DNA from 2 places in the Mesobacillus jeotgali genome. Region 2 is predicted to be linked to the other one. Evidence: riboswitches for the same ligand, from Rfam matches in the RefSeq annotation. Region 2 holds a riboswitch; the other holds the start of a gene.
What was found. Region 2 has a riboswitch for cyclic di-GMP ahead of FOF60_RS22645 (HNH endonuclease). Riboswitches for the same ligand answer to the same signal wherever they lie in the genome.
Positions count from the first base shown of each region.

Region 1: linked by a shared signal. The riboswitch ahead of FOF60_RS04490 (DUF5667 domain-containing protein) and the one ahead of FOF60_RS22645 (HNH endonuclease) in region 2 are both predicted to bind cyclic di-GMP.

Region 1 covers NZ_CP109811.1:900,151-903,837, forward strand. The annotation lists gene FOF60_RS04475 (glycoside hydrolase family 18 protein) at 1-29, opposite strand, end outside; gene FOF60_RS04480 (QueT transporter family protein) at 271-756, opposite strand; PreQ1 riboswitch class I at 763-807, opposite strand; gene FOF60_RS04485 (pirin family protein) at 989-1,834, shown strand; cyclic di-GMP riboswitch class I at 1,902-1,985, shown strand; gene FOF60_RS04490 (DUF5667 domain-containing protein) at 2,075-3,355, shown strand.
Region 2 covers NZ_CP109811.1:4,453,279-4,456,965, reverse strand. The annotation lists gene FOF60_RS22650 (hypothetical protein) at 171-914, shown strand; cyclic di-GMP riboswitch class I at 1,471-1,561, shown strand; gene FOF60_RS22645 (HNH endonuclease) at 1,628-2,482, shown strand; gene FOF60_RS22640 (hypothetical protein) at 2,517-3,380, shown strand; gene FOF60_RS22635 (hypothetical protein) at 3,412-3,687, shown strand, end outside.

The DNA.
Region 1 (3,687 bases), 1.3 Mb from region 2:
TCCCCTCTTTGCACAACATGAATGATCATAATGAACCCCCTCAGGAAAAAGTCCTACAATATGCTATGAGCAAAAAAGGAATTATATGTTGAAGGAGGATCGTTTATTAATCTCTAAATAGGATTTGAAAAAAAATTTTACGGCGAGGAAATTGAAAAAACGAAAGAGAAGATATTAAAATCGCTGACTTGTATGGTGAAAATCTTGTTGGAAACTGGTTCAGCCCATAACAAAACGCATGGACACCCTGTCCATGCGTTTTCATCTATCTTAAACTAGTTTTTCAAGGTTTACTCGTTTGTGAATCGCAAGCATGACAGGTATACCTATGGCCATTACCGTGAATTCACCTGCAGCCGTTGTCAGCCATGTGAACCAGAATGGCAATTGGAATGCCAGGTTCAGTTCAATCGCAATCAGGAACATCGTGAACGTGAAGACTAATGTGTTCACAATCATACGGCCGATGATACTTTTAATATATTTGGCTGTGAAAATCGTAATCAGCAGGGATAATACTGACTGGCCGACTCCAAAGACGAGGTCATAGGCGACCATTGGCGAGAAAAGCAGGTTTGTTAAAAATACACCTAATACTATTCCGAAGAAATACTTCTTATTGAAAACAATCAGGTGATTAAACATTTCCGACACGCGGAACTGTACATTGGTAAAGCCAAATGGCTGGATGACGGCAGAAACGGCAATATATAAAGCAGCCAGAATCCCGTTCCGGACAATCGTTCTAGTATTCATTTTTCATCTCTCCTAGTTTTTTTACGTGGGATGGTTACGAACCACGTTATTTAAAAGCCAATTTAATATTATATAGGATAAAAGGCCTTCTCACAATATAATTTTTCTTAGAATAATAGATATTGGGCCAACAATGAATATCTCAGTTTAAAGTATCTTTATTTTAAAATATGTCGCGGGATTGTTATAATTTAGGGATAGTAACTACAGTTCGTTAAAAGGGGTTTTCAAAATGTTCAAAAGAGATGTCAATAAACATTGGACAGTTCAATATGAGGAAAGAGGGATGCCGCATGTCCAGGCAGGACTTGTGCTGAATCCCCAGAACTGGAGGGAATTGGACCCCTTCATTTTAATGGCGGAGGACTGGTTTAAGCGTGGTACTTTTTCCGATCACCCGCATCGCGGCTTCCAGACAATCACGTATATCATTGATGGCAGGCTAGAGCACATTGACAACCATGGCGGCCACAGCATCCTGGAGTCTGGTGACATCCAGTACATGAACGCTGGCAGTGGTGCGCGGCATGCTGAAGAGGCAGTAGACAATGACATAGCGCATACACTGCAGCTCTGGCTGAATCTGCCTAAGGATTTAAAAGGGACAACCACTTCTTACCAAAATGTGTATTCCGAACACGCTCCTGTAGTCCAGTTCGAAGGCGGTACCTTAAAGGTGTACTCAGGAGAAACTGCCGGAGTGAAAGGACCACTCGAACCACTGGTACCTTTTACCCTATCAGAAATTCAGCTGGCTGAGGGAGCGGAGTTCGCATATGAATTACCCGAAGGACATAACGCATTCCTTTACGTACTTTCAGGTGATATAGAGGCAGGTTCAAGCCAAACAAACCTTAAAAAGTCTTCCGCAGCAACATTGACCTTTAAAGACGGCGGCGAAGGCCTAAGTGAAATTTTACTAAAAGCAAATCAGCGATCCCGCGTTTTGGTATACTCCGGTAAGCCAATCAAAGAAGAAGTGGTCGCCTACGGACCGTTCGTGATGAATTCGATGGAGGAGATTCGCCAGGCTTACCGTGATTATCAGGAAGGGAAATTCGGCAAGGCGGCTGAATAACCTAAACTTTTTAAAACTTTCTATTTATTTTTCTCTGTCGAAAAAGTAAGATAAAAGTAGAATTAAAATCCGATAATGGCAAACCCAGGGAAATCTGGGGACGCAAAGCTACAGGGGCTAAAGTCATCGACCATGCCAGCCAGTTGCCGAAGATTCACATATCTTATGTATGTGCTGCTCTTCGGACAGCACTTTTTTTGTCGATTTTAATTCCAATATGGTAAAAGTGGAGGTATTGGAATGAAGAAGATTTTAGCATCAACATTATTGACAGGAATGCTGGCTTTTGGAACAGGAGTCTCTGCAGATGAGATAGTCGAAACGGTAGATCCGGGTACGACTCCTGACGAGTTTTTATTTACGTTTGATCAATTGTTTGAGGAATTGAAGATTCTGGTAACCTTCGATGATGAACAAGAAGCCCAGCTTTTGCTTGAATTCGCAAACGAGAGATTGGCTGAAGCCACAGCGATGTCAGCTGAAGAAAAAGCAGAATTCGTTCAAGCTGCCTTTGAGGAATACTTAGCGGCACTTGAGGAAGCCCAGGAAAAGGTAACGGAAGTGATTGTAGAAGATGGGACCGATGCTGAAGGGGAAGAAAGTCTGACGGAAGGGCTTGAAGAAGCATCTGAAGTTGAAGATGAGTTGACTGAAGAACTTGAGGATGAGCTGAAGGAAGAGGTTGAAGAAGCAACGGAACAAGCAAAGATCGTTGCTAATGTAGTGGAAGATTTGGACCAGGAAATGGTTGCTCAGCTGCGTGAACAGGAGTTGGGATATGGCCAAATCGCCCAAATCTTCTGGCTGGCAGAAGCAGCTGGTAAAACAGTAGAGGAAATCACTGCTTTATATACAGAAGAAAAGATCGGATTCGGCCAGGCAGCCAAGCAGCTAGGTGTCCATCCTTCGCAAATGAAAGGTCTCGCATCAGGCAAAAAACAGGAATCTGAAGAAGAAAAAGATGAAGATACAGAAACTGATGAAAATACCGATGCGTCCGAAAAAGAGAGCAACACAGAAGATACCGAACAGCAAGTGGAGGAAACTGAAGCTGTAAATGAAAATGAAAGTGATGAGACAGCCACTGAAAATTCCACTGTCGAGCAGGTAAGTGCTGCTTCAGCACAAAGTATTGCAAAAGATGAAAAGAAGTCTGAAGAGAAGCAAGCTATAGCATCGAAAAATGCCGAAGAAAAACAACTAGAGAAAGAAAAGAAAGCAGAATCCAAGCAAAAAGAGGCAGCCGAAAAAGCTGAAGAGCAACAAAAGGAAGCTGCCAAAAAAGCTGAAGAGCAACAAAAAGAAGCTGCTAAAAAAGCTGAAGAAAAAAAGCGTGAAGAAGCTAAAAAAGAAGAAGAAAGAAAGCGTGAAGAAGCCAAGGAAGAAGAAGAAAGAAAACGTGAAGAAGCCAAGAAAAATAAAGAAAAACAAGAAGATGAAGCCAACGAAGATGATGATGAGCAGGACGATGAGGGTGATGAAAAGGGAAACAAGGAAAAAGGCAAAAATAACGGTAAGTAAAAGTTATCAAGAGTCAATGCTAGAACACTACCTCCCAGTTTGATTCCAATCAATTGACGGAATGCGCACTGTCATGTATCATAATCGTATACATTTGAATAGTTTCTCCTAAAGGGGAGTAGCTTTCACAACAGAGTCGTCATTACGGAGATCACTCCCGGCTTTGTTGGCAACGATAGTTGTTAGCAAGACCTTTGCCATATTTGGTGAAGGTCTTTATTTGTTTTCAGACCTTCACCTGAGCGGGTGAAGGTATTTTTATGGGTAACCTTATAAGATCAAAAAAAAGGGTTTCCCACAAGCATGTGCAAGAGCAAGGAATGTAGAAACAT
Region 2 (3,687 bases):
GAGTGGTTACGATTCCTATGAAGGAATGGCAACATAAAATAATTGAAAAACATTAGGAAAAACAGAAATAAAGAGAATAAGTATAATTACAGAAGTCCGATAGCTAGATTCATATAAATTTTCTATTTTATGACTCTAGCTTGATACAATTAATCTGGAAGGATGAGGAGATGGAACCAATAGGTTTAACAGCTTTTGCAATAACGACGAGATTTTTTGGAATGGTAAATTCTAACCGAAATATTAATGAAGTATTGTCTCAAATGATTATATTTTATGAAGAGCAAGAAAAAGTATTAGAAACAATTAAAATGGATTTAGAAACGATGAAAAAAGGACCTATTTTTAGCGCGAAAACGTATCTTTTAGACGCTTCCAAATCATATAGAACAGTGAATGAGCAACAAGAACTAGTTTGGTCTGCCAAAGATAAATTTATTGATGCTTTGGGAATATTACAGGCCAAGTCGCATAAAAACTATGAAGATCACTATTTTCTGTGTATTAATCATTTATATATTTCCATGTGTTGGGACTTACTTCATAAAACAGACGATTCAACTGATTGGATTATCTCTTCACTTAAAGAATGCAATGCAGCTACTTTATTAATTGAACAAGAAATAGGGTCTATTAATAGAGAACAACAAAAGCTGAAGCAAAAACTTAATGTGTTGAAAGAAAAAATTACAAAGGGTGCGACATCTACAGCAGTACTATTCTTGGCTTTCGCTCCTCTGGCACTTGCAAAGGATTATCCTAAATATAAAGAAAAAATTAGAGTAGAAACTAGGCTGAAAATAATCGAGGAAAAGTTAGTAAAAGTCCAATTTATAAGAAAGATTCTAAAAGAGATTATAGAGTCGCTAACACAAGTTTTAGAGGCTAGGGAGGATCACATGTCCCATACATAAGTGAAAATAATTGGTGTATCGCTGAGTAAGACATGAGATTGTTCGGATACAAAGGAACGGCTCTCATGTCTCATTCAGGAGCCGAAATAGTGTTAGTAAGTATGCTCTTGTGCATTTTTAAATTGTTGCTGAATATAGTGTCCGAAAAAACTTGATGGTAATGATTATCCGGAAGCTGACTGACAACTGTCCGTTTAACATGGGTTGAATGATGAATGATGAATGATGGGCAAAAGGGGTCTTCGATTTTAGACCGTTTACACTTTCACCAATTTCCATTGACTGTAAGGGAAAACGAGAGTGAATGAATTGGTCCTTAAGTACATACTGTTTTATCAAAGAATGGGGACGTACCTTGTGTTTCTTTTATATGTCCAGATTTCTGAACGGACTGACGTTTTCCGTTTTCGTGTATCGTTTTTGTAAATGAGGGATTCTTAATTGCGGCTTGAGAATCGTCCCCATGTTCTGCAATTGCATAAAAAGGTGGAATTTTTACTTTACTATAGTTCTAAAGAACTATATAATAAATGTGTAAATAATTCCAAATATAATCCTATGAAAAGGGCAAACTTCTCGAAAGGGGAGGACGCAAAGCCGTGAGTCTAAGGCATGCTGAGGTGTGCTAGGATCGTCAGGTTTCCATAGAGTAGAGTTCCTCTTGCTATGGCTTTTTGTCATAGTTTTTTTATTTTCCGGGAGGGGTAGATGGCATGAGCTTTCTTAAGACGTTTGGTAAATATGCAGGAAAAACAGCTGGGATTGTAGTCGGAGGACCAATTCAAGTGATTGGGGAGTTAGCTGGATCTGATGTGATCGAGGACATTGGAAAAGGGGTTAGGAAGGCATCTGAGTTCGCTGGTACTACGGTTGGACAAGCTGCGGATGGAGCTGTGGGGACTGTGGCGGGAATCATTAATGACAATCCAACCCAGCGTGATCAGGGTTTGAATGAAATCGGAAGTGCTGTCGGCAGGACCGCGAAGGGAGTCTATCAAACTGCTAAACATACAGTTCACAATGGCGGTGAAGTCATTGGCGGTTTTGTCGATGGAGATCATAACCGTGTAAAAAAAGGTGCGATTTCCATCGCTAAAACGGTTGCTATTGGAGCCTTGGCTGTAGGGGTTGTCGATGTTGTGGATGGAGTCGATGTCGCTGATGCAGAGGAGAATGGATCTAATTTACCAGATGCAGAAGTACCATTTGAAACCAAAACGATCGAGCTTCCAAACGGTGAGACCGTAACGGATTCCTTCCCTGTATTTGACTGTAGTTACGAAATGGAAATTGATGAAGATATGTATTTGAGAAGCGATTATATCCATTTTACATATGCAAACTATGAGTTATATGAAGATATTCAAGAAGATCCAGAATTAGCTGAAGAACTAGGATTAACCGAAGCAGACATCGAAGCTTTGTCCAATGGAGATAATCCAGAGGGATACACGTGGCATCACAATGAAGAGCCGGGAGTCCTGCAATTAGTTGACCGGGAAACACACGCAAGCGTAGGGCATACCGGAGGCCGTGAGCTTTGGGGTGGCGGAAGCGAGTATAGATAAGTAAGAAAGTGAATGAAGCCAAAGGGGCAGTGAGATGAGTTTCTTTAGGAATATAGCAGAAGTAGGGAAAATATTTGCGGATTCAGGAAAAGAATTAGGACAGATTTTAAGCGATGGAAGAAAAGAGTTTACCGAATTGATGACGGACGGCTTTAAAGAAATGGTGATTAAAGGCAACGACGATTATAAGACATCTTATGAAAAAAATAGTGAGGCAGGAGAAATTCTGTATAAGGCTCGAAGGAAGTATGATGAGTTATTCGATGATGTCCACGAGGAAATCCTTTGTGTAGAGACATTAATTGACGATCATTATGACTATAAAAAGAAACTGTATGAAGAGATAAAAAGTCAATACGGAGCAACGGTGGAGAAATATATATCTGACTATTATTTGCAAAGGAAGGCTTTTTATTCCTCTCATTCTGAGGATAGCAATCCTTTCATGCCTGCAGCGGCGGCAGTCATCGGTACATTGGGTGCAGGACTTGTCAGTGGGGTTGTTGGCATGGATCTAATCCAGCAAAGAACGCGTGTGAAGCAGGCAGATGCTTATTTGCAGGAAGCAAAAAAAATAAAGGCGAAGCTTGATTTAGAGTGTGGAAGACTAAGAGTATTGAAAACAAATTTGGCCTTTGTCGAAAAAAGTATCTACGAAGAACGTTCGCTCATTGAGCGTTTGTATCGTCCTCTTAAAGAAAAAATGAAGCAAACGGAAGAATTATTGGCTTTAGATTTTAACGATGAATGTGACGTCCAGGGTGCAGAACAAGTGATAGAAATCATCAGGATGCTGGAAAGAACGCTTACAACACATTTTCTTCAGGACGAAGCTGTCATCACGACTCAGTATCAGGAACTGACTAAACAGTTAGAGCAATTAGTCCGAAAAATATAGTGAAAACATCAAATCAAAAGGGGAAGTCATAATGAGTGTAAAGAATGTTTTTAGCGCATTGGATATCGCATCAGTTGTAACAGAAACGATTAATTCGGCGACAAGTTACTTGAAGACAAAAGAAGTGGAAGAAACCGAAAGACAGCGGCTGATTTCTTGCCTCAATGCCATTACCGCTAAGATCGAGCTGGAAAGAGACAAGTTTGAGAAGTTCATGGAAAACAGTTTCGCAGAACGTGAACGATTATATAGCTCTGCCGATAAGGTACTTGAAAAGGGACTACAGGAAAATAATATGCAACTTGTA